Regions from separate parts of the Paenibacillus sp. MDMC362 genome, predicted to be linked through region 1. Evidence: riboswitches for the same ligand, from Rfam matches in the RefSeq annotation. Region 1 holds a riboswitch; each other region holds the start of a gene.
The links. Region 1 has a riboswitch for cyclic di-GMP ahead of DP091_RS28160 (transglutaminase-like domain-containing protein). Riboswitches for the same ligand answer to the same signal wherever they lie in the genome.
Positions count from the first base shown of each region.

Region 1 (10,763 bases):
ACGATGGTGTTCATTTTGGTGTCCCATTCGCCCCAGCTGGCTACCTTGATGTCGACCTTCACGCCAATCTTCTCGGCCGTATAGGCATTCATGGCATCGACCGCCTTGCTGAAATTGTTCGGTACTTGGCCGCCGATGGTCCACCAGGTTAGCGTCGGAATATCCTTGCTTGTCGTTTCGGAGTCTTTGGATGTGTCCGGCGTCGCTTGGGATCCGTCTGTTGTGGAAGCAGGCTTCGAGCCGCCGCAGGCTGCCAAAGCGGTCAACATAAGCGTCAGCACGCACAGCGTAGAGATGAACTTTAATGCTCTTTTCATTTCATTTCCCCCTTTTTGAAGTTAAATTACCTGAGTGTTGTTCAGCGGATATTTATCATAAACCAAGCTTGTCTTGGTTTATTTCGTCATTAGCCCTTCACGGCGCCGACCGTCAATCCGGAAATAAAATACTTCTGGAAGAAAGGGTAGGCGAATGCTACAGGCAGCACGATGAGAATGGCGACCGCCATGCGGGCGGATTCCTTCGGCATCGTTGCGACGAGCATGGCGTAGCTAACGCCCATACTCGCTGCATTCTTGGCGAGTGCATCGACATTGCTCATTAAGCTGTTGAGCAGCGCTTGCAGGGAATACAGGTTCTGGTTGTCGATATACAGCATGGATTGAAACCAGTCATTCCAGTAAGCAAAGCAGAGAAACAATCCGATGGTGGCGATGACCGGCAGCGAGATCGGCATGATGATCGAGAAGAAGATTCGCAGCTGGCTCGCGCCGTCGATTTCGGCTGATTCGATCAGCCCGTCGGGAATCGTGCTTTTGAAAAAGGTTTTACATATGATGACGTTGAACGATGAAACGGCGAGCGGGAGAATAAGCGCCCAAATGCTGTCTTTCAGTCCCAGTAAATTCGTGTTAATGAAGTAGCTGGACACCAAGCCGCCGTTGAATACCATCGGGATGAATACCACCCAAGTCAGAAAGCCCCTCAGCTTGTAGTTTGGGCGAGAGAGAACGTAACCCATGGAGGCGGTTAGCAGCACCCCGAGCACGGTACCGACCACGGTAACGAGGGCCGATACACCGAGGGCCCGCAGAATCATCGTTCCCTGCTTGATGATGTAAACGTAAGCCTCGGCCGACAAAGCAACCGGCAGCAGATGATATCCGGTCTCTCGGATGGACTCCTCACTGGAGAAGGAGATGGACAGAACAACGATTACAGGTATGACGCAGAGCAGCGCCAAAATAATAAATACCAGGTTGAAGAACAGGTTGACGGCTTTATTTGTACGGTTAAACTTCTCAAGGCCCGTCTCGTAAGTGGTTTTTGGTGTCATCGTCTTGCCTCCTTACATCATCGCGCTATCCGGATCGATTCGACGAACAATCCAGTTAGCGATCAGAATCGTAGCGCATCCCAGAACAGACTGTACGAATGCGGCTGCGGATGCCATCCCTACGGTGGCGGTTTTCAATTGTTTATACACCATGACATCAATGGTGGTCGCCACGTTGAACAGCGAATTGGAGTCTCGCGTGACCTGATAGAACAAACCGAAATCGGTGTAAAATATGCGCCCTACGGCCAGGATGAACATCATGACGATCACCAGCTTGAGCATGGGCAATGTAATGAATCTTGTCTGCTGCCAAATCGAAGCGCCATCAATAACAGCTGCTTCATAATAGGTGCTGTCGATGCTCGTGATGGTTGCCAAATAAATGACCATACCATAGCCCAGGCCCTTCCAGACATTTAAGAGAATCAAGAAGAATGGCCAATATTTCGGCTCCATATACCAGTTAATCGGGTCGCTGCCCATACTGACGAGCATTTGATTGACAATTCCTTTGTCGAAGCTTAAGAAAGCCCAGCCTACCGCAGATACGACCACCCAGGATAGGAAATAGGGGAGGAACATCATCGTCTGATAGACCTTGCTTGCTTTACGGCTGTGGAGGAGTCCGATCATAATCGCGAATAGAACGGGCAGAACAATCCCCAGGACGATAAACACAATGTTGTATCCAATGGTGTTGCGAATAATGATCCAGGCGTCATTCGATTTGAACAAGAATTCGAAGTTTTTGAAGCCTACCCATGGACTGTTAAACACATTGCTCAAAAAGCCGCCGCTAATTCTGAAATTTTTAAAGGCGATAATGATCCCGAACATCGGTAAGAAACTAAACAGGATGTACCAAATCGTGGTCGGCAGCGCCAAGAGGGTTAGTTCCGTATCCTGCTTGTGCCAGCGTATTCGTAAGCGCTTTCGTTTTTTAGGTTCGGCTTGTGAGCTCATGTTTGTCACTCCTTACGGTGTTGTCTCGCTTGTCGTGCACTTGTTAGATTTATTGTATAAGAGGAAGATTCGATGCTTCCAGATAACAAACTTGATACTATAGTCAACAAACGTTAGATTCAAAAGATTTATTGCTCTATTGGTCGATTAATTAACAAGAGCCAAACGTTCGGATTAGACAGCTCTGTGGGACCTATAACAATATTACAAATTTTAATTTTTTTATTGATAGAAATGGATATATTTGATATGATGTATTCACAAAAGCTACTCACGATAACGGCAAACTTGTCGAAAGGCAAGGACGCAAAGCTACAGGGTCTTCTTGACGAAACGTCAATGACAGCCAGCTACCGAACGAAGACGCTTTTTTTGTTTTTTTGGACAAACATCCACTGAATCCTGTGAAACTCTAATACGATAATGGCAAACTTGTCGAAAGACTAGGACGCAAAGCTACAGGGCCTTCTTGACGAAATGTCAAATGGCAGCCTGGCCACCGAAGGGGAGTTACAGCATGCGCAACGCAATGTTCGCGATAATTGGACTTTTTGCGTTACTGATATGGGCTCCGGTTGTACAAGCTGCACCATCTGAAGATTGGCTGGGCTTGGAGGAACTGGATCGTGGGGCAATCGTCATTCGGTATGACGTGAAAGCAGGCACCAAAACGAAGCTCATGATCGGAAAAGGTCAGGATCAATATACATATGGGCTTTCGAGGGCGAAGCAGCAGGAAGTTTTTCCACTGCAGATGGGCAACGGGAACTACAAGATTTCCGTGCTCGAACAAGTCAGCGGCAGCAAATACAAGATCGTACAGGAAGCGGCAGTTAAACTTCAACTGACGAACGGCAGCCAAGTATTTTTGAACTCTGTACAAAATGTCGATTGGAGCGAAGAGGGCAAGGCTGCTCAGCTTGCGAAAAAGCTAACCCGCACTGCTCACTCCGACAAGGAAAAAGTACAGGCTGTCTACGAATATATCGTCGGGACGGTTCGGTACGACAACGCTCTGGCATCCAGCAAGCTGACGGATTACCTTCCCGATAGCAACCGCACGATCGCTGGACAAAAGGGAATGTGCTACGATTACGCCTCCCTGTTCGCTTCCATGCTCCGAAGCCTCGATATTCCGGCAAAGCTTGTCATGGGAACCTCGGAATACGTCGATGTCTACCACGCCTGGAATGAAGTATATTTGAACGGGCAGTGGGTAACCATTGACACAACCGTCGATGCAAGCTGGAAAAGCAAAGGGGCCGGATACAAAATGATTAAAGATGCCTCCAGCTATTCAGCAACCAAATACTACTAATTAATGCGTAGCAATAAAACTAAGCTTTGGACGATTATGTCCAAGGCTTATTTCGGTTGTATAGAAATTGTATAGTTTTGGCCGATATAATGCAGGAAGCCCGCTGGGTTCTGAAGGAAAATACAGACACCAATGAATCGTGCGCCCGTAACAGGTCCTGAAGATGATGGCTCGTGAAGTCCATTATTGGCATGCATTTTGATAGAAGCATGGGACGAATCAGCGCACGAAAAAGTAAGATCGGAACCGAATATTACGAGGGTAATGATAAGATTGAGGGAGAGATTATGAAGAAAAAAGTAAGTGGAGTTGTTGTGGCGCTGCTGCTTCTGTTTCAAACCCTATTGGGCACATTTGCTTGGACGGCGAATGCGGCGGGTAGCGAGCAGCCATCAGCCATTACTGTGCAGGAATCAGAGACTGGCGTGCAGGAATTAGAAGTTAGCGAGCCAAAGACAGTCACGGATGACGTATATAACACGCCAGCACCAGCAGTCGACATGGAAGGAATACTCACCAAAGTCGTATTAACCGATGTGAACGGTACCGTGGTTGATGCGGTGTATAATCCGGACAGCAGCCTGGACATCGGTGCAGCGGTTAATCTCAGCTACGAATGGGAGCTACCGAACGGACACGGCTACAAGAAGGGGGATACATTCACTTTCGAGCTGCCGATGCAGTTTGAGATTTTTACGGACATTGACGCACCGCTCCTTGCCGGTCAAGGCGAAGTTGGCCGATTTACGGTTGATCGGAACGGGAAAGTTGTGATGACCTTCAACGATTACGTGGAGAATCATTCCAACATCAGCGGCAAGCTGGAAATTCGCACAGAATTTAAGAAGGAAGTTCTTAAAGGAAGCACTGAAATCATTATTGCATTTCCGATAAAGGGTGGGGTTCAGACCGTCGTCGTGAATCTGAAGCCGCAAGGCGGAAAGCTGATCGAGAAGCAAGGAAAAGCGATTGGCAAAGACCGGATCGATTGGACGGTACAGATTAACAAGTCGCTCAATAAGATCAAGCACGCGGTCATCACCGATGAAATGCCTGAAGGCTTGGAGCTCATCGGGGATTCCATTGAGGTATACAATCTGCAGGTTAACGGTGACGGCTCGGCGGTTCTTGGCGAACGGCTGGATGCCGGCAAGTACACCGTTCAAACAGGCGGTGGCGGCAAGCTGGAGCTTGCATTCCAGGATGAAACAATCAGCAAAGCTTACGAAATTCGCTTTTCGACGAAGCTTATCGGTCAACAGTCACGGTTTGAGAATACCGCCGTCCTGTCAGGCGAAGGGATGGAAAATGTGGAGTCGACGGCGACCGTAACGGTAGATCGCGGCCAATTCTTGAATAAGTCGTATCGCCAGGATAAGGATACCGGAGTCATTACTTGGACGGTGAAATACAATTTCAACGAAAAGAAGATTCCGAGCGCTCAAGCCGTAATTACGGATGAATTTAGTGAGAATCATACCTGGGTTGCCGATTCGCTGAAGGTGTATAACGGGAATTCGACGAATGCCAAAGACCTGGTTTCAGAAGAGGATTATAACGCTGTAGCGAAAGGCACGAACGGATTCGAGCTTCAATTCAAGCAGGATATCGATTCGCCTTATACGATCGTTTATCAGACGATGCCGGTTGACCGCTTGAGCTCCGAAGGTCAGGAGGTCAAGAACAGAGTTGTATCGGGCGAAGCATTCAAGGAAGTAACGGCTCCGGGCTACGGAAGCCGTGCCCTGGTAAAAGGATCCTCGAACGTCAATTTTGACACAAAAACCGCGAAGTGGAAAATTACGGTCAATGGCGATAAAAAGCCGGACGGCACCAAATACAGCATGGAGAAGGTAGTCATCACGGATACGTTCCCGCAAGGCGGACTCGAACTCGTTCCGGATTCAGTGACTGTAAAAGCGGACGGGAAAGTCGTTCCAGAGGGCGATTATAAAATCGTGATCGATGATGTACGCAGCGGGTTTGTCATCGAATTCTCCAAGATTGACGCCACTTATACGATTGAATATGAAACGAAGTTTAACATCGGCTGGCTGAAGGATCGCAAACGGGACTTTTTGAACAGAGCCTCGATGACATGGGTCGAAGAAGGCAAGAGCAGAGGGCCAATTGAGCGGGATGCTAGCTTCTCCGCTGACGATTATACGAAAAATAACGGCGGTAAAGGCGGCAGCTACAATCCTGTCGACAAAGAAGTGACGTGGAATATCAAGATGAATTATAATCTCGATTCGCTTAACGAAGCGATCGTAACCGATGCTCTGAAGCACCAGCAGAAGCTTGTGCCGAATTCGGTCAAGGTATACGAGATGGAGTTGACCGGGGGACGGAATGGCGCTCAGAAGGGCTCGCTAGTTCCAGCTGAACAATATGCAGTGACTGAACCATCAGAAGCTAACGGAAACCAGCTGTCCGTTCGGTTTACCAGCCCGATCTCATCGGCATACTGGATTGAATTCAAAACATCGCTGGAAGACACATTGATTGTCAACAAAATCGATAATACCGCCGTACTGCTGGATGGCAGCGCTAAAAAAGCGACATGGAACGCCAGCGTAACGATTCCTCACGGCGGCGAATATGTGAAGAAGAGCGGCTCCCAGAACGGAAACAAAATCGACTGGGAAATTCGCATCAATGAAGGTCAGTCGCATATTTCCAACGCAAAAATTATCGATAATCCAAGTCCGAACCAGATCTTGATCGAGGATTCCTTCCGCTTGTATGCGACCAAGATCAATGCAAACGGAAAAGCGGAAAAAGCCCAAGAGCTGACTAAAGGGAAGGATTATACCTTAACCATCCATAGGCTTGATGGTGATAAAGAGACATTCGAGTTGAAATTCACAAATGACATCTCGACGGCTTATATTTTGGAATATCAGTCGTTCATTATTGCTGAAGATAAAGAGGCTGTACAGAATAAGGTGGCTCTCGAAGGAGATCAGCTGAAGACGGAGATTCGGGAAACGACGGAAGAGGTTATTGTCCGTACTTCCTCGGGTTCAGGCTCCGGAGGCGGCGTAACGGGCAGCCTGGAAGTAACGAAGGTGGATCAGGACGATCAGACGAAGCCGCTGGCAGGAGCCAAGTTTGCGCTCTATGATAAGGCAGGCAAACGGACGCCGATCGTTAAAACCACGGATGATGAAGGCAAGATCCTGTTTACAAAGCTGCTGTACGACGACTATGTTTTGGAGGAACTGGCCGCTCCAGAAGGATATAAGATCGAGCAGGCGAAGTGGGACGTAACGATTGATTTCAGCATCAAGAATCAAGACAACGTTAAGAAAATGATCGTTACGAACCGCAAGGAAGAGCCTGTAATTCCTGGCGAACCGACGGATCCGACAGATCCGACAGATCCGACAGATCCAACAGATCCTGAAAACCCAACGGATCCTGGCAATCCGACCGATCCAGGCAACCCGTGGAACCCAACAGATCCTGGCAATCCGACGGATCCAGGAAACCCGTGGAACCCAACGAATCCTGGTAATCCGACGGATCCAGGTAATCCGGGGAACCCAACGAATCCTGGCAATCCGACAGACCCAGGTAATCCGGGGAACCCAACCAATCCGGACAATCCGACCGGTGAGGTAGAGGTGCCGGACGAGGATGTTCCAAGAGGTGAACCAACAACGCCTGAGACGCCTCAAGAACCTGAGACACCTCAAACACCTGAGACACCTCCAGCAGAGCCGGAAACACCTGCCATCGATATTGACGAAGAGGATATTCCGCGAGGAGGAGTCGATCCTGAGCCTCAAAAGCCGGATGCACCAACTCCGTCTGAGAACGCTTCGACACCGCAACCGACGGTTCCGATGCTTCCAAAAACGGGAGAATCGAGTCCTTATCCGTTCTATTTGGCGGGGCTCGGGCTGATCGCTTTCGGTGTATGGTTAGGTCGCAAACGGATAAAAATGAAACCATAACGTCTCACGCTATACTTCGGCTCTTCTTGTCCAATTACCTGGGCAAGGGGAGCCGTTTTCCATGTTGGGGATTCAATCCCGTCCATTAGGCTTGTTCGGAGATCAGATCATGGGGCGAGTTATATCCCCGTTTCTAAAATTGTCTCCGTTTGATTCAAACTGGTCAACGCTACACTAGCCTCCCATAACTGTTTCCTATTTTCATGGTTATAAGAAAGTTCGGATGATTTTATTTGTTTCGTACCTTCAAAATATTTCCCTGTCGTTTGGTTAAACCTGCTATCGGTTACTAGCGAAGCCAAAGCTTTCCCGGACTGACGCACCGTATTCACGTTAGGGTAAAATAGCGTTAAAACAGGCATAAGATAGTTCCAAACAAATCTCATAATCGGCGTATAGCTTTGAGCAAGTCCCGTGCCTGGCATCATTCCCGGATCGAAAGCATTAACGGTAATATTCAGGTAGCTCTCAAAAATAAGGAAGATTTGCTGGCGGCTGTTGCGGTTGAAAATTTTGAGATGCTGACCAGCACGATTCGAAAAACAATGGAGAGCATAAACGATTCGCGAAAACTTATATATGCTATTTTGTGCACGTATTTTGAATTTGGTAGTGTTTAGAAAAGGCAGAAAACATTCGGAAATCTCCAACCGAATTAACCGCCATCATGTATGCGTTCATCCATGGCTTGGTTGAATTGAATTCAGCCCAGCATACGGAATCGGAAAAGGGACTGGATCATCCAACCCATCTTCTCGATTCTTTTCTCGATCTGATTTTTATTTAGGAATCGTGTCTAAACCAATGTGCAGTAACATAAATACCAAAAGTACCTCTGATCGAGATCAGAGGTACTTAATGTGTGTTCATCTCACGCCGGGTTTAGTTTTATAAATCATGATCCTGCTGAAATGATTTCGTCAATTTTAATCCAACGTGATTCCTCTTCGGCCATGGATAGTTTGATCTCCCGTCTAAACGTATGGATCAGCACGACAATTCCTGTCAATTGCGTGTCCTCATATTCATCGAATAGCTTCACGGTAATCATGCGGTGTTCATGAAATGACTCGGCGAGCGCACCCTCGATTAATTCCATTTCTTGCGGATCCAGCGTCGGCCGACCTTTCCGTCCTTCTTCCAGTTGCCTGCGAATGATGGTTTCTTTGTGTTCCGGCAGCATCATCCGGCTGGATTCCCACAGCCCATTGCCCTCAAGCTTTTTTCGTGTTGTCATTTATAGTGTCCTCCTATCTTGGCTGATCGATCCAGCGCTTGGCCTGCGTCCGTTTTGGATACGGCTCGGATCACAATCGAATTCCCGTATTTATTTTTCAGGGCATCGGTCACCCGTTCCAGTGCCATCGACCGCTCCCGTCCGGTATCAAACAATGACAATTGGTATTCCGTATCCGGGGAAAACTGTGACAAGCTAATACCGACCCGCCGAATCGGCAGGCCGTCCCAATACGTTTCAAGCAGCCGGCATGCCCAGCGGTAAACCTGATTCGTAATATTCGATGGATCCTCCATCTTCATCTGTCGGCTAAATCCCGTAGGGCGGTCAAAGTCTGCCCCCATACAACCGACCGACACCACATGCCCCATAAAACCAAGACCGCGGCATCGCTGGCAAACCAACTCCGTCAGCTCCAGCAGCACGACCTTGATTTCTTCCAGCTTGGTATAATCGCGAGGGAGGGTCATCATATGTCCAACCGATTTAGGGTCAACCTGGTGCGTGCCTGGCCTTACCGGGCTATCATCGATTCCGTTGGCAATTCGCCAGTACATCTCGGCGGAGATATCGGAATTTTTACCGAATTTACGGCGCATCATCTGCTTCAATTTAGCAAGAGGCGTCTGAGCCACGCTGCCGATCGTGGGCAGGCCCATTACGTTAAAGTGGCGGGTCATCTTGCTGCCGGCCATAAACATGCAGCTAACGGGCAGTTTCCAGAGGGTCTCGGGAAGCGAGTCCTTGGACAACGTGTAGATGCCGGACGGATTTTTCTTGGCGTAGTTATCACAGGCGGTTTTAGCCAGGATTTTGGTTTCGCCGATGCCGAAGCGAGCGTATACACCCGTGGCATCCATGATATGACGCTGAATGGTTTTGGCTAACTCGTCCGGTGTGCCGAACAGATGCAGCGAACCGGTAACGTCTAAAAATTGCTCGTCGATACTGTAAGGCTCAACTAAATCGGTATAACTCTTGTATATCTCCGTGATTTGCATCGAAACGTCAATATACTTCTGCATCCTGGGTTTGATGACGACAAGATCCGGGCACTTGGATAGTGCCTCTCCTAATCGCTCTGCCGTCGTTATTCCTTTTGCTTTAGCAAGCGGACAAGCAGCCAACACGATGCCTGAACGTCTTTCCGGATCCCCTGCAACGACCAACGGGCGGTTTTTATACTCGGGGTGGTCTGCTTTCTCAACAGATGCATAAAAGGACTGGCAATCCCCTAACATGATCACTCGGTTAGATGATTTCACAGCGAACTCCCCTTATCTGCGATTTTTAGCCCCAGGTAGGTGTACGATCTCTGCTCGATCTCTGCCTCAATCAGCCCCCACAGTATAGACAGCTTGTGATGATACCCTCTGCAGATGAATTCAACCTCAATGCCAAGTTTTGTTTTTCGATCCTCGTAAACCTTAATGGCGTATTCACGCATTTTCCTGCGAGCCAGAGCTAAATCGGATAATGCAGCTGCCTGCAAGTGGTCGATCATCGCATTCGTTAGCTCCGGGGTCTTTAAATCTGCTCTGCATAGGACCGAACGGTCATGCTCTAACACATCAAGTAAAAGGGGTAATAAAATATAATCCTTCACCAGTTGGGTTTCATCTGGTTTCAACCCAATACTCAACATCGTTAACCACCTCATTGACGAGAACGTTTGTTTGTATTATATGCGAACATTCGTTCTTTTATCAATGTAAATTATACCCTTATGATGAGGAATCAGAAACTCACAAGCGGTACCTAGCATAATCAGTGATTAAAGACCCCCACCTGGAGCCTTTCAATCAACGGATGGTTTTTGTTCAGATTCACTTTCATTACAAAATCGGAAGGGATCTCTTGGATGCAAAACGAGATATCCTCCCGTAAAAATTCCGGTTTTTCAATATCGTAAAATTTTCCGGCCGCTTCTGACTTTCGAATTCG
Region 1 is NZ_QLYT01000069.1:49,509-60,271, reverse strand. Features, by position in the region: gene DP091_RS28175 (ABC transporter substrate-binding protein) at 1-317, opposite strand, end outside; gene DP091_RS28170 (carbohydrate ABC transporter permease) at 407-1,336, opposite strand; gene DP091_RS28165 (ABC transporter permease) at 1,349-2,302, opposite strand; cyclic di-GMP riboswitch class I at 2,574-2,660, shown strand; cyclic di-GMP riboswitch class I at 2,718-2,806, shown strand; gene DP091_RS28160 (transglutaminase-like domain-containing protein) at 2,820-3,620, shown strand; gene DP091_RS28155 (LPXTG cell wall anchor domain-containing protein) at 3,908-7,582, shown strand; gene DP091_RS28150 (Rossmann-fold NAD(P)-binding domain-containing protein) at 7,702-8,232, opposite strand; gene DP091_RS28145 (YolD-like family protein) at 8,478-8,819, opposite strand; gene DP091_RS28140 (DNA polymerase IV) at 8,816-10,084, opposite strand; gene DP091_RS28135 (YhjD family protein) at 10,081-10,464, opposite strand; gene DP091_RS28130 (2-phosphosulfolactate phosphatase) at 10,587-10,763, opposite strand, start outside.

Region 2 (10,763 bases), on a different contig from region 1:
TATCTACTGCATTGGGGTCTGTAGAAATCGTAACACTCTTGTTTTGGTCAAGATGAAGGTATTTTTTATCGGCCGTAACCGACAAAGCGATATTGTCCATGACATATATCGTTCCACCATCGACTACCTCCTGATAGCCTTTGTACAATGTAGCGTAAGGATTGTTCCGAGTTCCATCACCTGTGGTGTCACTGCCGCCGCTAGATACATAAACATCGGATGAAACTTCAAATTGTCTAGTCACAGTCCCCGACTGTGTTTTATTTTTATTAGCTGTAACACTGATTGTATACGCACCTGTGCTCAGGACCATATCAACTGGGAGCACCCAGTCCCCGTTCCCGTCAGCGGTTACCTCTTTAGAAACAACGATAGACTGGTCTGCTTCACTAACGATCTTGATCGTTACCTTCGCCAAAGGTTCTGTTACCCCGGTCAGCGTCGGCTTTTTCCCCATTACCTCGCCGTCGGCACTCGGTTTGCTCAAGTCATTCTTGAATGCTCGCCATACCAAATTCTTATTAGCATCATAACTTGCAAGAATTGAGCCAGAGTCGGCAATCAAATTTTCGACACTGCCCAGACCGGCATCTGTTGCTTGTCCAAACTGCGTTCCTGGTAGTATACTCTGCGTGGTAATACCTGCTTCACCAGTAAACACACCGTCTAGAATAAGATTTTTATAGTTTGCCATATTAACGTTTAACGCTTTGCCCGAACTATTGGTATTCCCCGTGATACGTGCATCACCCGACAGTAAGAGCATACCACCAGGAGTGCTGCGGAATGAAACTCCTCCACCAATATTGTCCGTGATTAGGCCCCCGGTCATAATAAATTGTGACCCATTATCAACCAAGACCGCCGCACCTGTGGAATTATTCCCTCGAATTTCTCCGCCTTTCATTACTACAACCGAACCTGTGTTGTCGACATGAATTACGCTTCCACTAAATCCTGAATTACTTCCACGTAAAACTGCCCCTTCTTCAATAATCAGTTGTGAACCTCCAAAGACATTAACTATTCTTCCATTGATCTTCTGATTATTGAAGTTACTATCAATGATAATATTTTTTAATGTTAGCTCGCCTTTAGTTAAATCAAAATGCGTATCAAGAGCATTAGTACCGCTTGGCTCGCCACGCTTAATCGTAACAGTATTTACTCCAGGGGCTGTAGTTATCGTAACACGCTTGTCTAAATTAAGCTTTAGTGCCTCTCCGTTTTTAGTTGTTTGTGTGATATTGTCCAGAAGATAGATCGTTCCTGTTCCCCCGTCGCTAATCTGACTATAAGCCTTACTCAATGTAGCATAAGGTTTACCTACAGTCCCATCACCATTGGTATCATCGCCACCGCTGGATACAAAAACTTCCGAAGAAGCAGCATAGCTGACTGGCATTCCTGAGCTTACCCCAAGGCCCGTGAAGACAAGGGTAAAAATCAGAAACATAACTCCAATTTTCCGCAAATTAATGTTGTTGCTTAGCATTTAGACCCATTCCTTTCTTGTGTGAAGTTTTCCATTTTCACCGTAGTGACGGCCCATTTTCACCTCTTTTTCACTACTTTTTCAACTGCTATGTCAGGGTCATACGAGCTGTAGTATTCGACTCAAAAAAACCGTTAGACTTACGGCTATTTCACAGCACTCGACTCCTTCAATAGAATAACTAAAAACCTCCATCCAAAAAGCAAATGCCAATAGACGGAGGTTTCCATCGTATTCGGCAACTGGCTGGCATAGGTCAATAGCACCATTAGCCCCTATAGCTTTGCGTCCCCGCTTTTCAACAGGTTTGCTCTTATCGTACGAGCTTTATATGTAATACTTGGTAACAAAACTACTTAAATTTTGATTCTTTTTTCATAAAAATACAAGGTACTCAGGTCTTATGTTTGTTGTATTTTATCAAATTATGTCTAATATAGTAGGGTTCTCTACCCTTTCGAATTGTACTATTCACTTCTATACAAAAACTTTACACGCCAGCGACTTGATGGATACTAACAAAATGAAGCTGTAATGCCAGTAGATTGACCCTTTTCTGTGGTATAAAAAGGCCCACTATTCATAAAATTTCTGAGTAAATGTCATCTGCTGATTTGATCCTGCGCTTCATATTATAAGCGACCGAAAAACTTTTCTTTACTTATGGCATGGTTCTCATTCAACACCATAAATACGGAATTTTTTCGCCGTCACTTATGATATTGTTCAGCTTAACGAGGCCTATCAGCTAAGAAATACGAAGTTGGAACCGGACCGGCAAGGTTTATCGACCAATATAAATCACTTGCGGACATATAAAGAAATGAGCCCAGTATAATTACCGGACTCATTTCATTTAACTGCCCAATACCTGGGATTCCTTTAATCAGGTCTTTTATTTACCTTTCCCGGCATAATAAATGTCGTTCCGCTTAAGGAGTCTCATGGCTTCACCGCCATAAAGGCAGGAAGGTGGCCCCGAGCCACCACTCCCCCATTCCGACTAAGGCTGAAGAAGTGAACTGATACGTGACTTCCTCATCCATGCCTTGGTTGACCCCCTCCATATCGCTTTGCTTCTGAGTCAAGGTTAGCTCATAGGATGAAGTCAAGCCATCATACTCTGCCGTGATGAGTACGGTTCCTTCCGACTTCGCCGTTACTACACCGCTAGCGCTGATCTCCGCTATAGTTGGATCACTGCTTGTATAGATGACGTTTGCCTCCACCTTTTCACGGCTTCCATCGCTGTACACTGCGGTAGTCACCGTTTGATCACTCTCGCCAACGACCAGTGTAGACATTCCTTCGAGCTCAAGCTCAATCAGGCTAACCGGCTCTTCTTCATTACCTTCTGATACCGATTGTAAAACAGGTCGTTTAGCAATATCGTCCCATCTCCAAATCGCGTTAAAGTCCCACCCTAGCCTGCCTGTATAGGTGGATGGAGTCTCTATTTCAATTTCAGATAGGCCTAATCCTTTAAGGTTTGTCAATGCTCCTTCAGCGACACCTTCTTTATCCACATTCATGCCGTCAAATGCATAATTATTTTCGAGCGTAGCGGTGTGCCCCGCAAGAACTCGTCCCATCACCCGGTTCGCCATCGTTGGCGCCGTAACCGAAGGGCTCAGGGCAATGGCATTTCTGACGACTGTATCATTGTATCCGTATCCAGTCACTCCGCCCGCATTGCTCGTCATCGCCCGAACGGTTCCAGACGCATACACGTTTTCTGTTAGGCTGCCCGAGTTCGTAATTCCGATTAGGCCGCCGGCCTGACTTACCTGAGCGGTTACATCCGCGGTTGAATAGCTGTTTCTTACGATACCATTAGAATAACCTACTAGACCGCCGACTGTGCTGGAGCCCGTAATGGAGCCTGTTGAGAAACTATTCTCTACCTCGCCATTGTTCGTATTGACGAGTATGCCTATTCTGCTTCCGCCAGTGACGCTGGCATCGGTCATGGCTATATTTTTAATCACTCCGCCATTGAGATGGAATAAGCCGCCGCTCGAAGAATGAAAATTAACTATTTTCTTCCCGTCGCCATCCAAAACACCGGTGAACGAAACCACTTTAAAAAGCGACTCAGCCGGTTGTCCAGAGTAATCCAGATCATGGTCCAACATATACTTTTCCGCCGGGAATTTTTCCATAACGTTCAAATCAGCAATGGACTTGATTTTGTAATAACCCGTTTCATTTCTTTCCAAAGGCACGACAGGCTCGCTTGCCTCTTCCGGATCACCGCTCAATACCGGGCGTTTTAAAGCATCATTCCACATCCAAACCGACTCAAAATCCCATTTCAATATATGGATATACGTATTGGAATTTTCAACCTGTTGCTGGGATAACCCTAAACCTTTTCTGTTGTCAGCGGCGGCAATACTTTCGCCTTCTACATCCACCATCATGCCATCAAACGCATAATTATTCTCAAGCGTTGCGGTATGCCCGGCAAGAACCCGTCCCACCACACGGTTCGCCATCGTCGGCGTCACGACTGAAGGATTGAGAGCAATAACGTTTTTAACAACCGTATCATTATAGCCGTAGCCAGTCACTCCGCCTGCGTTGCTTCTAAGCGCCTGAACGGCTCCAGATGCATACACGTTCTCCGTTAAACTGCCTGCGTTTGTAATTCCGATCAAGCCGCCAGCCTGGTTCAACTGAGCCGTTACATCTGCCGTAGAATAGCTGTTTCGCACGATGCCATTGGAATAGCCCGCTAGGCCGCCCACGGTGCTGGAGCCTTGGATGGAGCCCGTGACATAACTATTCTCTACCGTCCCGTTGTTCGTGTTAACGAGTATGCCTATATTACTCCCGCCAGTGACGCTTGCATTAATCATGGCAATGTTTTTAATCGTTCCGCCATTGAGATGAAATAAGCCGCCATTTTGTGATTTGAAATTGTCTAAGGATTTATGATTTCCATCAAAAATGCCAAGGAAAGGCGTCCCCTTGAATAAGGGTTCAAATAGCTGCCCTTCAAAATCAAGATCGTTTTCCAATATATAATTTTCATTTGGAAATTCGGAAATCGTCTTTAATTCTTGAATCGAACGGATGATGTAGTACCCGTCTTCATTCCGATCCAGCTTCGGCTTTGGAATATGATCTTCGTTAATTTGTTCCAAATTCCTTTGCAGTAATGGACGCTTGGCATCTTCATTCCAGATCCAGACCGAATCAAAATCCCAACCGAGGGTCTCCATGAAAAAAGCTGGCTTCGTGAATGCTTCTGCACCGCCCCCCTGTCCTTTTTCATTGTTTGGATCGGGAACCGTGACGCTCTCACTGCTAACAAACATATTTTCATCGGCGTAATTATTGACTAAAGTTGCCGTCTCCCCAGCTAACACTCTGCCGACAATTCGATTCGATGCCGTACCTGTAACAATCGATGGATTTAATGCCATACTATTTTGAATGACCGTATTGTTATAACCGTATCCGCTGATGCCGCCGGCATTGGATTCTTCTGCTATTACGGCTCCCATGGCATAGACCTGTTCGGTTATACTTCCCCGATTCGTAATCCCGATCAGGCCGCCGGCTTGCTTGCCCCTTGCATTTACTGTAGCTGTTGAATAACTGTTTCTAACGATACCGTTTGAGTAGCCCACAAGACCGCCAACTGTGGAATTGCCTCGAATAGATCCGGTAGTGTAGACATTCTCCACAATTCCGTCATTCTGATCAACCAGGATCCCAACATTGCTCCGGCGAACATCAATGTCTGCATGGATGATTCCTACATTTCGAATCGTCCCTTCATTAATGGCAAAGAGGCCTGCGCCGCCTGAAGAGATCATAACATCTGTAATCGTATGCCCTTGCCCATCAAACGTACCCGTAAATGGAGTGCCATTCGCGCCAATTGCCTCGATAAAAACGCCATTCCCATCAATGTCCCGATCTAAAATGAAATGTTTGTCCGGGAATTCATGCATTTTATAAAGTCCATTGGCACTTTTGATTTGATAGGGGTTGCCTTCCGAACCATCGCCCAGCATTCCTTCTTTAGCTATGAACGGGTCCGTTAACGGCTCTTGATCGATTGGATTATTAACCAATCTTACGACGATCGTATGTTCATCGCCAAATGCAAGAGGGTTATCAAATAAGATGATTTGTTCTCGTCCGAGATGTTCCAGCGTTGCTTCTTGAATAACCGTTTCCAACAGCTGTTCACCTGTATGATCCCGCTTTTCCCCGATCACGGTGACACGTTCAAGCGAGCTCGGGTAATTCAAGACCCCAACGCCCTTCAAGACGTTATTTTCCACAATTGCGCTCGTTAATTCCAAGTAATTAGCGGGTTGTTTAATCGTTAATGAATCAACCTCAACACCGTCGCTGTTGTAAGCTTTCAAGGTGAGCGATTGATCGTTTGATTCTAAAATAACACCCGTCTGCTTATTCTCATCATACACGATATGATCCCAGTCAAATGACTTGTTATCATAGAACGTTGGACCTGATGAACCAACGGTCACAAAAGTTGTGCCTAAATTCATCGCTTCTTCCGATATATCTTTTACACCGTCTCGTATGGTTGTCCGTTTATACACATGATCATGACCGCCAATATACAAACTAACGCCAAGCCGTTCAAATGCTTGAGACAATTTCACTCTCATCATGTCCATACCGGTCTCATCGCCGGATTGACCGCCATAATAAGGATAATGCCCCATAACGATTTTCCACTTCTTGTCGGTTGCCCGCAAATCTTGCTCCAGCCATGACAGCTGCTTGTCAAAATCCAGCACAGAATTCAGAACAGCAATGTGCATATCGCCATAATCAAACGAATAATTCGTTTCCCGGTAACTGCCTTCACCGTTCTTCGGCAGGTTGAAAAACCCGGAGAACGGCACGAGCTTCCGCTCTGTCGCACGTTCACGGTCCCCGACAATGTGAGCGGAAACCAGCCCCATATCATGGTTGTAAATATGGTTAAACACATCATCCCAAGCATACATATTGCCGCCGTTCTCGACCAAGTCTCCGACTTGAATCACCGTCTGTCCGTTTGAATTTTTCTCCTGCAGAACGTCCAGCATATTTTTAAAGAGCTGTAAGCTTTCCGGATTTCGATCCGGAACTCCAAGATCCCCCATCACATACATAACGGCTTCCTCTGAAGCTGGCGCGGTCCTAAAGCTATAACTGCTGCTCCAAGGTCCAGTCGGTGACATTCCATACCGATAGTCATACGTAGTCCCTAAGTCGAGATCTGTTAAATTCGCTTCATGAGCTGCAAGCACGCGATAGTTACTCTTGTCATACGTATCACCATAGGCCGCTTGAAAATAAGAGACTCCCGCTTGTACCACTTCCGCATGGTCCCACGTCGCCGCCGACTCCGGTTTATATTGAACATACGCTGTTTCTAATGCCTTATCGGTCACCAAGTTTATTCCTACTTCATGTTCGTTTTCACCTACATTAACCATGGGTTGGAATTCATTTAAAACTTTATCAGCATCCAGATTTTGTTGATCAACAAGCAATCGGATAAGTTCAACACGCGTATTTCCTTGAGCGTCGGTTGCTACATACTTAATGAAATACTCTCCATACATATCGATCTTGAAATGCTGATTTGCTACGGCTACCTCTCCCTTATCGTTTAAAACGATGGCTTCAACCGATAAGGATTGACCGCGATTATCTGTTGCCGAAGCGCCCAGCACTTCTACTTGGTCCCCGAGCTTAATGGTGTCCGGATATTGCCCGTGAACCGTAATTTCAGGCGCGTGCACCGTGCCCCTCGTTTCATCACCAATCCAAATTGGAGCACTTATAGCTTCTTCACCGTCAGCCTGAAAAGCTCTAGCGATGAAATAATCCCCATCTTTAGTTGCTAAGGTTACTTCCTTTTCAAATTTATGACTGGCAATATTACGATACGCCTTGAGAATTTCACCGCTGTTTTTATAAATCACGACTTTATCCAAAATATCATTAGCATCAGGGTCATTTATCCTTACTTTAAGTTCAATTTCTTTTGTTTTGGCCGGAAGGATCGCCCCCATCATCTGACCTTTGGCTGAAACCGCCATTTCTAGGTTCCGATCAAATGATACATAGGTGCGGTGGTTTCGCATCGCCTCGTAAAGACCTTCTCTTGTAAGGTTATCTCCCCACATACCGGTCACATGGGGCTGAACCATTCCCCAATTTCCTTTGTGCTCGTCTCCGCCAAACACAGGAGAAACATGCCAGCCTTGATCTAATGCCTTGGTATAGACTGCAAAATCATTTGAGGATTTGTATTCGATCATATTAAGGTTTCTGTCAACGTCTCGGTTATAATGTTTGAATTCATTGAAACTCCAATTACCTGACAAACGTGGATGATTAAACTGAGCAATTGCATGAGGATCTTGGGCAAGTCTTGCGTAAAAGGTTGGCAAATCATATTTGATGTCGCTCCAGCCCCAAGTGCCATCCGCGCCTACTCCATGTGTTCTTGCAAACCATGGGGCATTAAATAGGTTGATATGACCCGATTCATCATACCAGGTCACTTCCGTACCTGGCAGCGTAATAAATTCGTTATCGCGATTGTGAGCATCGGATTGCTCATGCAGCAGCTTGTATTCTTCTGAATAAGAGTCTTGAACATTCGTAATAAAATCACTGCCCGTACTGATGTCATAGGTTACGTCGTGTTCAGTCACTGCAAAAAAATCAAAGTCTGTATTAGCTTTCACAAACTGGTAGGCATCATTAGGCAACAATATCCCATCACTGAGAGATGTATGGCTGTGCATGTGACCTTTGAACAGTGAAGCTCCTAAGTACTTAGCTCTATGTTTTTGAGAAACACCTTCTTCTTTATCTGAAGACGCGGATACATTAATGCCGTAACAAAGATTAACAACCCCCGCAATGAAACAAGCCATCACAATAAAAGGCAGACTTCTTCTATTAGACTTCAATCAAAATCCTCTCCTTTTTCGGCTTAAATGGTGTTACAGGTGGATAAACAAGCAGCCCCTAACCAAAAAGTGCAGTCCGAAGGCTGTTCATACCATCTATCTTGTTCATTACAGCTGCAGCAATGGCTTAATGATAGGTGCAAGCGACTGTGCCATGCGCAAAAATCCGAGGTCCGTTGGATGTGTTCCATCTACCGTACAATCATTGACGAAATCATTGCCCAGCAGCTTCAAGCCGTCAACGAAATGGATATTACGGTCTCCTTCTGTCCGCCTCTGTTCCACATTCTCGATCTGGATCAGCCTGCGGCGATCATGAAGCTCCCTCCTCTCCATATAGAACTGATCTTCGGCAGTGCTAATCCTTGAGACTACTAATATAGGAACTTCGGGATGCCGTTCTCTCAGGATTTGGATAAACGCAGGCAGCGTTCGCGCGATGTTCCCGGCCTCGCCCGTATTCCCTTCATAATCAAGAATGAATAGCGCCGGTTCATCGATTTCCGACATGATATGCGCTAGCTCCGGCTCGCCCTTTCCATTCCCCGAGAAGCCAAGATTTACGAACTCCACCGGAATCATACGGCTGAGAATATTAGAATAAGCCATACCCGGCCGAGAGGCGCATCCCCCTTGCGTAATCGAAGTTCCATATATAATGACGGGTTTACTGCTTGCATAGGCAGGTGCATCGCTTATGGCGGCATCCTGATCTACACCGATCCATATCTCTTCTACCCCTTGGTAGAGCGGCAAGTTTAAGGTGACGGCCACATCTTTTTGTGTATCCCACTGATAAAGCTGGGATTCATATTCACTTTCCGTAGGTTTGAATCTAGCCGTGGTGATAAAGCTCTGTTCTCCCGGCTCTCCAAGATAGCAGTCAACCCCGCACTGCCCTGTAGGCGGCATATGATACATATTCGCCGGTCCGGCAAGACGCACCCTTATAACCAGCCTTGAAGAATTGGTGCGAAAGCGAATTTGCCCACCTGCCGTACAATAAGCAAGCGTATCAACCGCAGGCGGCAAGACAGTCCCTGAAGCCAAGGGCAGGCGTCTGTATATCCCATCCTGCGCAAGCCAAGGGAAGCCCGCGATGTGAAAGGGCGCTTCAAGCGGAGAATGCCATCTCAGCTGTTCGCCATTGGTTGCCTTCGGGTATATCGTTCCGCCCAGTTGATCTAAGTTTATCTCTTTCGATTGAACGGTCATCTATTTCTACTCCCTCACATTTGGAATACATATTTCTGAATCGCCTGAGCAACGCCGTCTTCGTTGTTGGTAGCCGTCATAACGTCCGCTATCGATTTGATATGCTCTTCACCGTTGGCCATCGCCACACCGAGACCTGCCGCCTTCAATAGCTTCGCGTCATTATCGCTGTCTCCCATCGCAATGACATCGGACATCGAGAAGCCCAGCATCTGGCAAACCTCACGCACTCCACTTTCCTTGGTAGTTCCTTTAGCTGATATCTCCATATTCGTAAGGGCCGAACGGGTAACTTCGAGCGTCCCCCAACGGAGCAGCTCCTCCTTAATTTCCGCGAGCTTCTGTTGATCATGGCTGCCGATTCCGAATTTCATCCAATCCCTCTCGAACATCTCAGCCGTCCAATCCTTGTCGCCCGTCAAGCTCTCCACGCTGTAGCCCCAGTACCACTCGGCCCGTTCGGCAGCAATGGCGTGCATAAGGCGGACCGTATCCCGCGGGAGGAAGACTCGCTTCTTAAGCTTCCCCGGCCCCTCCCAAATTTCCGCGCCATTGAGCAGCACCATCGGGGAATCAAGCCCCAGCTCATCCCAGAAGCCCTGTGCGGTTTGCAGGCCTCTTCCGGTGGAGAACATCACTTTAACGCCCTGATCAACGGCATATTGAAGCCACTTTTTGGTCTCTTCCGTAATGCACTTTTCATCCGTCAGAAGAGTCCCGTCCAGATCCAACGCAATCAGCTTATATTTCGCCTTCACTTGCTGCACCGTATTCATCCCTTCACCGCTCCCATGGTCGCGCCTTCCATAAGAAGTTTTTGGAATAAAATATAAATAATAATGGATGGTACCATCGCAATGGTTACACCGGCAAACAAAGTTACCCAATCCGCAGTAAACTCCATTTGCTTATTCGCAGAATACATTTGCACCGCAATGGGATATTTCTTGGGATCGCTCAAATAGATAAACGGCGCTAAGAAATTGTTATAGAACCCCAGGAACTTGAATACGCCTACGGTTACAATTCCCGGTGTAGACAAAGGAACAATAACACGCCAAAACTTTTGGAATAATGTAGCGCCATCC
Region 2 is NZ_QLYT01000022.1:1,047-11,809, forward strand. Features, by position in the region: partial or broken gene DP091_RS11615 (Ig-like domain-containing protein) at 1-1,495, opposite strand, end outside; cyclic di-GMP riboswitch class I at 1,730-1,817, opposite strand; gene DP091_RS11620 (CehA/McbA family metallohydrolase) at 2,446-8,460, opposite strand; gene DP091_RS11625 (SGNH/GDSL hydrolase family protein) at 8,569-9,675, opposite strand; gene DP091_RS11630 (Cof-type HAD-IIB family hydrolase) at 9,690-10,451, opposite strand; gene DP091_RS11635 (carbohydrate ABC transporter permease) at 10,448-10,763, opposite strand, start outside.
Region 2: linked by a shared signal. The riboswitch ahead of DP091_RS11615 (Ig-like domain-containing protein) and the one ahead of DP091_RS28160 (transglutaminase-like domain-containing protein) in region 1 are both predicted to bind cyclic di-GMP.

Region 3 (10,763 bases), on a different contig from region 1:
TTTACCTCTTTTTGGATATCAAAAATATTCATAAAATACCTCCTCGTTCTTATACCTGTATTAGATAGCGGTTATCGCTTATCACGGCCGTATTCTCAAAGGTTGATCAATTAGGCAAGTCCATTGAATTTCAATTCAGTTTGCTACAGCTTCGACGATCGAAATATAACACCCGGTATCGATGACGCGGTTCAGCCGTAAGTCAGCTCCGTCTAACAATCGACGAAACTCTTCTTCCCTGCGCTCACGTCCCCCCTCGTAGATCGCCATACAAAGGAGATCCAGGTACTTACCTGTATGTGGCGTATTCCCCGATGGGATGACTGGGTCCATCACGAGCACCCGACCGCCAGGAGCCATCGCCTCTCGACAGCTGCGTAAGATACGAGTGGCTTGCTCGTCGGGCCAGTCATGCAAGATGTACTTGAGTACGTAGATGTCTCCGCGGGGGACCGACTCGAAGAAGTCTCCTGATACGAGTTCCCAACGTTTGTCGTCACCTAGCTCCCCTAGCTGATTCCTAGGCAATACGTGCGGCCTATCAAATAAGATACCGTGCAATGTAGGGTTTCTTTGTAATATCCGTAGCAGTAAACGGCCGAAACCGCCGGCGACGTCAATAACTGTTGCACCCTCCGGAAAATCATAGCTGCGCGCAAGGAACTCGTTCTCGATCTCCGACATCGACGCCATTCCGACGTGGAAATCGTCAGCCGACGCCCCCTTTTGAGCCCAGTAGTCGAAGAATGACATTCCATAAATCCGCTTGAAGGGAGGGGTACCACGGACACCCCAGTCAATCTCACCACTCGGACGCCAGAATGTCTCATCGGTGAGCATCAGCACCCCTGCCCGCAGCGATAGAGGCACATCCGTTCGCAAGAACTCTGCCGCGGCGGTTAATTCGTACTGTCCGCTCTCATTCTCACGGAACACCCCCCGACTAGCAAGCAACCGCAGTATCCGATAGAGCCTCAACTCGTCGCTTTTGGTGGCCTCGGCCAGCTCGGCAACCGACTTCGGCCCGTCAACCAGATGATCGGCAACTCCGAAGAGAGCAACGGCGCGAAGTGCTGCTGAGTAGGCGTACTCCACCGTCCGTTCCATTAAGAACAGTGCCGCCGCTTCACTTTCAGAAACTGCAACGTCTTTTTCGGTTTCTAGCATTATGAAGACCTCCTATAAGTTAAGTTTTTATTGAGAGACGGTAGATTGTCGTGACACGATTAATTCGTGACCTGCTTCCACATGGATTGCACGATGTAAGTATAGTCAACATTGACCTGGATACTGGACTTGGCTATGCGTATATCGACCTGGGGCTGTGTCGTGCTGTTTTTGTCGCTTTTTGGTGTTCGACAATCGATTGGGCAACATGGGCTGAACGCCGCGCAAGCAAGAATATCCCGTTAAAGATATATAACGCTCCGCTAACGGTGTTACCAAGTGCGTATATTTGTGTCTGTGGTCGGTTGAGGGCATCTATTAGTCTACTGGTTGTGCGCTCAACATTGAGACCGCCAAGGGGATGGGGACTCGCTTGTCCAGTTTTCAGCAATCCCTCTATGAGTGGCAAAGCCAGCGGAGAGGGTCGACTTTCACCGGAAATAGCTGAGAATACTCTATCAAAGCGAATGGTTGAGTTACCTTCTGCAAAAGCTACAAAGTGACCTTGTTCATCCTTTGAAACTGACCGTAGTCCCCGTAGAATGCTTAGCTGGCCTGAATCGGCAAGTCTAAGTATTTGAGCTGCACGATGTTTCGGCATGGGACAACATAGACTGTAAACAATGTGCCGAAAATTGCTGTATAAAAATTTCTTCTCGGCGCAACTTAGAAAGTACCACGCGTCCTCACAAGCAGTTGCTAGTATTTTGATGCAAAGCTGACTTGCAATCCCGCCGTCATCCAAACGTGCCATTTGAAGCCGTAATCGATCGATTCCGTAGCGTTCTGAAAGTACTTCATCGATTATCTCCTGTTTTGATGCTCCAGCGTGATCAAGCTCCCTGTATGTTAGTTTGATAAGATCCCTGATAGATAAGCTTCCTTTTGCAGCAACAATATCCTCAACGCCTTTTACCGTAAAATACTGCAAACTGTACTTGACTGGTGGACGACGTACCGAAGGAAGAAGTCCTCGTCGCGACATGAGTGTAATAGGTCCACGATGATTCTTTGCCATTAATCCAAGCGTAAGATCTACTGCGGACAGCCCAGAACCTATAATTCCTACGCGTTCATCGGCGCCTATGCTACTCAAGGTTTCTTTTAAAGGATAAGGTGTACTAAAAAATTTATCTTGTCCTTGAAGTCCGTAGGGATCTGAGCTGGTTGCACCGCCCATGCATAAGACTACATAGTCAAACTTGTAGTTTCGTGTCGGTGTTTCTACGGCAACACAGTCGCTTAGTGTCACTTTAGTAGCCTGTTCGCGTATATATTCGAAAGTATTCATGCATGCTATCGATTTTTTCGCTGAATCCTGAAAATACTTGCCGATTATTGCACGCGGCGCAAACATGGTGCCTGCAAAGTGTGCATAGCCGTTAGCTTTTAACCAGTCGGCAACGTGCTCCGTGTCCCAATATCGTACTGACATGTCAGAAGTGTATACATTTGTTAAGGCCTCGGGCATATCGGGCGCATAATTAGGGCCGCACCATGGGTTTGGCGATGGGTCAAACACAGTTACGTCCAAATATGCATAAGGATTCAGGAGGTCACGGACACGAATAAGACTTTCCAACATGCATACTGCTGCCGGTCCTCCTCCTACGAGAGCGACGCGAATTGGAGATCACCCCTCAAGGTAGATTTCACCTACTAATCTTTTAAAGATGATGTCGTACCGAACGGAGCCAAACTATCCTGATACCAATTTTCCGGCTATGGCTATTTGGGAAAGTGTTTTATTGAGCATTTAGCTGCTGCGATCCTGTTCCAGTTCCGTTGCTATTAGTTTTTAAAACGTAAACTATAATATATGGCGCGGCATACCCCCTTTACGAGATTAAAGTAGAAACACAAAAATCCCCGTCAAACGTGTTTGAAATAGACGGAGGTTTCCGTCGTATTCGGCAACTGGCTGGCATCGCGATCATGATGATATCCGCTTTAGCCCCTTTAGCTTTGCGTCGCCACCTTTCGGTGGGTTTGCTATTATCGTACGAAGTATGATTTTGTCAAATGATTAAATAACATCAACTTTGGAGTCAGTATAAGCAATATTCCAGTCAAAAAAAATACCCAAAAATGGGTATCTATTATAAGAGACTATGTCCTAAGCAACGCTTCTAAAGGTTTTACCAGAGCCAGCTCGGAAAGGTGTGCTACTAATTTAAGTAAACACACCTTCATGACCGATCCGAGCTACCTTAAAGTGAGCCTGTCCCGAGCCTCAGTCGGCTACTGCTTCGATGATCGAAATGTGGCAGCCGGTATCGATGATGCGATTCAGCCGTAAGCCGGCCCTGGCGAACAATCGGTGGAACTCCTCTTCCGTTCGTTCACGACCTCCCTCGCAAACCCCTATGAGGAGTTGGTCTAATAATTTACCTATATGCGGCGTATTCCCCGGCGGGATGACGGGATCCATCACGAGTACCCGGCCGCCAGGAGCCATCGCCTCTCGGCAGTTACGCAAGATCCGGATGCAATCCTCGTCGTTCCAGTCATGTATGACGTACTTTAGCATGTAGAAGTCCCCGTTATTCGGAACCGACTTGAAGAAGTCCCCTGGAGCGATTTCCCAACGTTTGTCGTCGCCCAACTCCCCGAGCCGGTTCCTGTTCACGACGTGCGGCTGATCGAACAAGATTCCGTACAACGTAGGATTTCTCCGCAAGATCCCCAGCAGCAAGGCGCCTAAATTACCTCCGACATCGACGACGGTTGCGCCATTCGGAAAATCATAATTTCGTACAAGGAACTCGTTCTCTTTATTCGAGAATGAATCATATGCGAAGTGGAAATCGTAACCGTCAGACGACACCCCCCTCTCTTTCCAGTATTCAAAGAAGTTCTTACCATGAATCTTCTTGAAAGTATCTCCACGGACGTTCCGAACAATCTCGCCGATAGAGCCCCACATAACTTCATCGGTGACCCACAGTACACCTGACCGCAGCGACGACGGAGCGTCCGTTCTCAAGTGTTGGGCTGTGTCGGTCAACTCGAACTGTCCGCTCTCGTTCTGACGAAACACCTCTTTGGTAGCGAGTAACCGCAGTACCCGGTAAAGACTCGACTCATCTGCCTCCGTAAGCTGGGCGAGCTCGGCAGCTGTCTTCGGCCCGTCCACCAGATGATCCGCAACGCCAAGGAGAGCTACAGCCCGAAGCGCGGCCGAGTAGACATAATCCAATGACCTCTCCAACAAGAATAGACCTGCAGTTTCACTTTCGGAAAGTTTTGTATCATTTTTGTGCTCAATCATGTTCTTAACAAACCTCCTCGTTAGTAAATAAAGATGCCAATTACTCGCTACACATGGTCATAAAGCATCCGTAAGTAAATTCTGATTTTTATCACCTCCCCTCAGTTTTATGTCGCCACCTTAGAGTCAGTTTTATTTCTTAGTGATTCAATCGAGCATTTTATTGAGTCTTATAGTTATGAGTGCTCACTTAATTATTATTATTATGGATAGAATATAAATTAATAGAAATACCCAATTTTGGGTATTTCTATTAATTTATAACTCATCTATATCTAATGGAAGTGAAAGATGTGTAACTGCGAAACTAGAATTAACGGATAACCCTTGTACATTGCATGCTGGTACCGTCTGATAACCAATATAAGGACTGCTCCATGCTTTTTGCATCAAGGCAAATATTTACCGTTCATAATGCACTTAACGGTAATAGTTAGATACTCATCTAAGGTAATCGGAACATGTTTTTGTCCTCTACGGCAATCGGTACAAGTTCTTTTCATTGGCTCGGGACAAGAACTTGTACCGATAAAATAAAAAGCCTCTAAAATAGCAACTTTCAGTGGGACGTTCTTCTTATCCCTCGACAATAAATCATGAAACATAATTGACACAAAAGCATTCTCTAATGTGTTCCTTGAGCGATCTTCATACCGAGAACACTATGAATAAAGCTTTGTCCTGGAGACCGTGCAAGCATCTGAACATATACACAAAATAAACAAAAGGAAGCTACCCAAAAGGAGCTTCCTTTTTTTGAAATCCACGCAGTCCTTCTAATGCTGGATGTAACGTCAGAAGAATAACCTATCTCAATATTTTGTGAGTCAAGTGTGCTGCAATGAAAGCATCGGGTACATGGTTACTTCTACTTATTTCTTTAGACGCTTAAGGTCAATCCCAGCCCAGATATAGGAAATCGAAACTTTTCATCATGAATTAACATTGTGGCTACTCGTCCGGTTGAATCTCGATTGAAAGGGAAGGATCGAGTTCACCAGTAACTTCACATATTCGCTCTGTGCACACATAAAATGGTTGCAATCAAGCTCCTCAATAATCACCCCATCCCTCAGAAAGGCTAGGCGATTACATATATAGGCTACGGCTTGCAGATCATGCGCTATGAATAAATATGTTAATTGAAACTCCCTCTGGAGCTCCTTTAAAAGGGATAGAATTTGAGATTGCACAGAAACGTCGAGCGAGCTAATGGCTTCATCCAAAACAAGATAGCGCGGCCGCGTGGTCAAGGCACGCGCAATGCATACGCGTTGCAGCTGTCCACCGCTTAGCTCATGCGGATACTTCTTTAGATAGTCAAGGGGCAGCTCTACCCGCTCCATCAGCTCTGCAATGATCGTTTCATGTTCGGCATGAGCGTTTTTGCCGCTTCGTAGCATACAAAGCGGTTCCTCGATAATTCGCCGCAGGGTCCAGTTCGGGTTGACGGAGGTTCGATAATCCTGGAACACGACACTGAATTTTCCTTTGTTTTGCTTAATCCACTTTTTATGAGGCACACCATCTATCCGAATGGTCCCGCCGTCACTGGTTTCTAATCCAAGCAGAATCCGGGATAACGTGCTTTTGCCGCTGCCGCTCTCCCCTACAATGCCCAGACAGTCTCCATCGTTCAGATGAAAGCTGACGCCGGTCAGTACATGCTTTTGGGTGTGATTCCGCAGCCCACGGTCAGCCTTATAGCTTTTCTGGAGATTCTCCACCGTAATCATTCTCTTTGTTCCCCCCGCTATGCAAAGTGTTCATAAAGCTATCTGAAAGCTGCAGGCGCGTGCTAACTAAATATTGGGTGTAGGCATGTTTAGGCTCATTAAAAACATCAGTGACCGAGCCCTGTTCCAACACTTCTCCATCTTTCATGACGATAACGCTGTCGGCCAACCGCTGCACCACTCCCAGGTCATGGGAGATGAGGATCAGTGTGGTACCCGTCATTTCCTTTAAGGACTGAAATTGATTGACGACTTCCAATTGATTAATGGAGTCTAGAGCTGTTGTAGGCTCATCCGCAATAATAATGTCCGGCTTCAGAACAAGAGCAATCGCAATCATACAGCGTTGAAGCATCCCACCGGACAGCTCATGAGGATAACTCTTATAAACGGCAAGCGAATCCGGGAAATTCAATTTTTTCAAACTTTCCAAACTCAATCGCTCAGCTTCTCTTCTGGATACCCCCAATACCTGCATAAAAGTTTGTTTCATCTGGAAGCCCATTTTCTCAATGGGATTGAAAGCCGTCATTGCATCCTGAAGAATCATACTGATTTTTAGACCCCGAATGGACCTCCGCTGTTTTTCGTTGTCCTTCAAAATATTTCGGCCCTCGAAAATAATCTCTCCTTCAGATTGAATCCAGCGGGGATTCACACCCAAAATTTCCCGAACAGTCATCGTCTTTCCACTACCGCTCTCCCCAACAATACCAAGGCAAGAATTTTTTTGCACCGAGAAGGAAGCATCTTTTACAATTCTTCTTTGGGTCTTGAGATCAACAATATTAAGATGCTTAACGGTCAGTATGGTCACTTACCATCTTCCTCCCCTCACCCAAGCGGAATAGCTTGCGTTGTTGCTTCGGGCTTGCCATGTAAGATTTCGAGTTCATGGCCTGCTGCAGACTGTCACCGAGAAAATTTAGCGCGACGATGACAAGCAGAATGGTAATACCGGCAGGTATCATTTGCCAGGGATGGGTGAACAACACATTCTTCGCTTCATTCAGCATCATTCCCCATTCAGGAGCAGGAGGTTGCACGCCCAATCCAAGGAAGGAAAGGGACGAAATACTTAGAATCACCCAGCCCATCTCTAGGGTCGAATGTGTGGTTACTTCACCGGAGATCCCGGGAACAATATGCTTTCTCATAATATAGATTGGAGAAGCCTGATGGACTTGAGCGAACTTTACATAGTTTTTTGATCGATACTGCTGAACGCTGCTATAGATCATCCGTGTATACCAGGCCCACTTGGACAAAATATTCGCAATCACGATATTCATAATCCCGGGTCCCAATATGCCGATAATAGCTAGAATCATCACCTCTGACGGGAAAGACAGCATAGCGTCGCAGAAACGCAAAATGACTTCCCGGACTCTTCCGTTCGAATAGCCGGCTAGAATTCCAAATGCGACCCCGGAAAAAATCGTCACACTCATAGCGAGTAGAGCATAAAAGAACGTGGTGCGTATGCCGAATAAAATCCGTGAATATAAGCATCTTCCCAGATGATCAGTCCCGAGCGGGTACTCTGCGCTTGGCATGGCAAGCTTCATATCCACCTGAAGTAAGGTCGGATCATGCGGAGCAATTAGAGGGGCGAAGATCCCTGCAAGGGAGACCACGCCCAAAAACATCAAGCAAGTGATACCCAGCTTATCCTGTTGAAGACGCTTGAAAAAACTCATTTGGCTTCCCTCCGCAAACGTGGATCTATCATCACGACCACAATATCTACCAATAAATTGCAAACGATAAATAAAACGGCCATCATCAGAATATAAGCCTGGATCACAGGATAATCCGAGTTAAAAATAGCCTTGACGCATAAACGACCTATGCCGGGCCAGGCAAATATATTTTCAACAACAACAGTCCCAGCAATCAGACGCGGAATAGACATGCCGAACGCGGTAAGAGCCGATTGAATCGAATTGGAAAACACTTTCCACATCACAGTGCTCTGTTTGAGTCCGCGCAGCTTGGCATAAAGAATGAAATTTTCTTGCGTATTTTGAATCATATTATTGCGTATCAGTCTGACATAGGTGGATAAAAAGGTTAGTGACAAGGTGACGGCCGGCAAGATAATGGATGAAGGACCATTCTTCCCGCTTGTCGGAAGCCACCCCAGATAAACCGAAAAATACCACATGAGCAGCAAGCCGATCCAGAAGCTTGGCATCGCTGACAGCAAAAAGATGAAGCCCCGCAAAAAACGATCCTGCCATCTATTCTCGAAGATGCTGCAGATTATCCCGATGGAAACGCTGAAAAGGACAATAATTATAAGTGTAGCCCCCGCTAATTCAAGCGTTGGAGGAATCGCTTGACGCATTTCTTCCAATACAGGCTTTTTATTGACGTAGCTGGTACCCAAATTCCCTTGAAAGCTGTCCATAATCCAGTTTTTATATCGGATAAGAAAAGGATCGTCAAGTCCGAGCTCTTCGCGCATGCTCTGGACCAGTTCCTCGGTCGGGGTAATCTGATTTACACGCAGAGCAATCTCTGCCGGATCACTAGTTCTTAAATTAATTAGAATGAACGCCAAGAAGGTAACCAGCAGCAGGAGCGGAACGGTACCTGCTATGCGTTTTATTACATACTGTTTCATAAAGGACTCACTCTCTGCTTACTCAAAATACATGAGCTCAAACGGGATTTCATATTGCGATACATTGAAGGAAACGCCCTTAAGCTGTTCGGCATGAATCGCTTTGACAACGGAATAAGTCAACGGCAGATACACAGCCTCTTCATTCACATAGCTGAATATTTGCTCATATTTCTCCGCCCGCGCAGTTTCGTCCTGCTCAACGAGAACATCGCTGATCGTTTGGTCCAGCCATTTCTTCTTTTCCAGACCTGCCTGAGCCTGATAATCACCATGCGAAGGCACACGCCAGGTTGACACATAGGTTTGTGGATCATAAGGCAAGCCCCAGGATAAAGAGTATTGCAAATCGAATTCACCGGATTTTTGACGGTCGAAATAGGCTTGCTTTTCTTCACCCAACAGTTCAAGCTCAACGCCAATCGCTTTGAGATCATTTTGCATCGATTCCCCAATCGTTTTCTCCTGCGCATTATCAGAATTATAGGACAGCATCAGGTTAAGCCTTTTCCCATCCTTATAACGGTAGCCATCGTCTGATTTTGCCCACCCTGCTTGATCCAGCAAAGCTTCGGCCTTCTGGGTGTCATAGGAACGAACCTTAAGCTCAATGTTGGCGTACGGAGTGGATTTAGACATCAGGACATCCGCAATTTGCTCCGTGTCGTTGAGAATGCCGGTCGCGATCGTTTGTTTGTTAATGGCATATTGCAATGCCTCGCGAACCAGTTTGTCAGAAGTTGCTTCTCGCTTGCTGTTCAGCAATATCGAGCGCGAACCGGATGGCGGACTGATCTTCGTTACATACTTGCCCTCGTCTTGCAGGGAGGAGAAGGCATTAGCATCTAGCATGTCGCCGTCCGCGCCAAATATGAGATCAATCTCGCCGTTCTGCAGAGCAAGTAGAATCGTCTGGTGATCCGGCATGACCTTCCAACGAACATGCTGAATCTTCGGTTTATCTCCCCAATAGTTCTCATTGACACTAAACAACGCGTATTGATTGTCTTTATGCTCGGCCAATATATAGGGTCCCGTGCCTGCATAACCATTGACGCCATTCGCTGTTGTTCCGTCGATGAAACATTTAGGGGAGATCATTCGGAAAGGACGCGTAAGCCCCAACTCCTCCAACGTCGGATAATATGGTGTTTTTAGTGTCAAGGAAAACGTATATTCATCGACAACTTTAGTTGAATCAATAACCTGCACCAGATTCAGCCAGGCATTCTTCTCATAGTTGGCTACGACGACATCAATATTTTTCTTGACGGCCTCCGCATTGAACGGTTCACCATCGCTGAATTTGATGTTTTTTCTTAAATGGAACGTATAGGTCAAACCATCCTCCGAGATCTCCCATTTCTCAGCAAGCTTGGGTTTAACGCCCTCCGGTGTATTCATGACCAGAGATTCAAAAACCATATTTTGTGCAGCGAGTTCGCCACCCGTCAGATGCGGATTAATATCGCGAATATCTTTGGTGCTGGCAAACACTAGTTCGTTCTTGTCCACTGCCGCAGGGTTATTCTTGCTAGCCTGGCTGCAGCCTGTTAATACAATCAGTAACGTAAACATAGCAAGTAAAAGTTTCTTTTTCATGAATCCTCCTGAATATAATTGTAGTAGATGTAATTAAGATGAGTATATCGACCGCTGTACTCTCCCGGTGTACATGGAGGTACAAACAGTACGCATCAAATGAAAGATAACGAAAGACAGCCATATGCCGTGACTACCCCACGACAACCCTGCTATCCAGTTAACGGGAATGTAGATGAGCAGCGATATAAAGATGCCGTTGCGAATGGCCCAAGCCTGTGTTACCCCTGAAAATATGCCTTCCAGTTGCAACCCCCATACACCGGCTATACTGTATAGCGCGATCCAAAACATATGTTCCCGCACGGCCAACTGTACCTGTAGGTCGCCCGTAAACCATGACACAAAGTCTAACGGA
Region 3 is NZ_QLYT01000042.1:160-10,922, forward strand. Features, by position in the region: partial or broken gene DP091_RS21165 (hypothetical protein) at 1-32, opposite strand, end outside; gene DP091_RS21170 (methyltransferase) at 136-1,167, opposite strand; gene DP091_RS21175 (FAD/NAD(P)-binding protein) at 1,301-2,794, opposite strand; cyclic di-GMP riboswitch class I at 3,077-3,171, opposite strand; gene DP091_RS21180 (methyltransferase) at 3,401-4,438, opposite strand; gene DP091_RS21185 (ABC transporter ATP-binding protein) at 5,371-6,174, opposite strand; gene DP091_RS21190 (ABC transporter ATP-binding protein) at 6,140-6,991, opposite strand; gene opp1C (nickel/cobalt ABC transporter permease) at 6,972-7,874, opposite strand; gene opp1B (nickel/cobalt ABC transporter permease) at 7,871-8,803, opposite strand; gene nikA (nickel ABC transporter substrate-binding protein) at 8,822-10,405, opposite strand; gene DP091_RS21210 (MATE family efflux transporter) at 10,439-10,763, opposite strand, start outside.
Region 3: linked by a shared signal. The riboswitch ahead of DP091_RS21175 (FAD/NAD(P)-binding protein) and the one ahead of DP091_RS28160 (transglutaminase-like domain-containing protein) in region 1 are both predicted to bind cyclic di-GMP.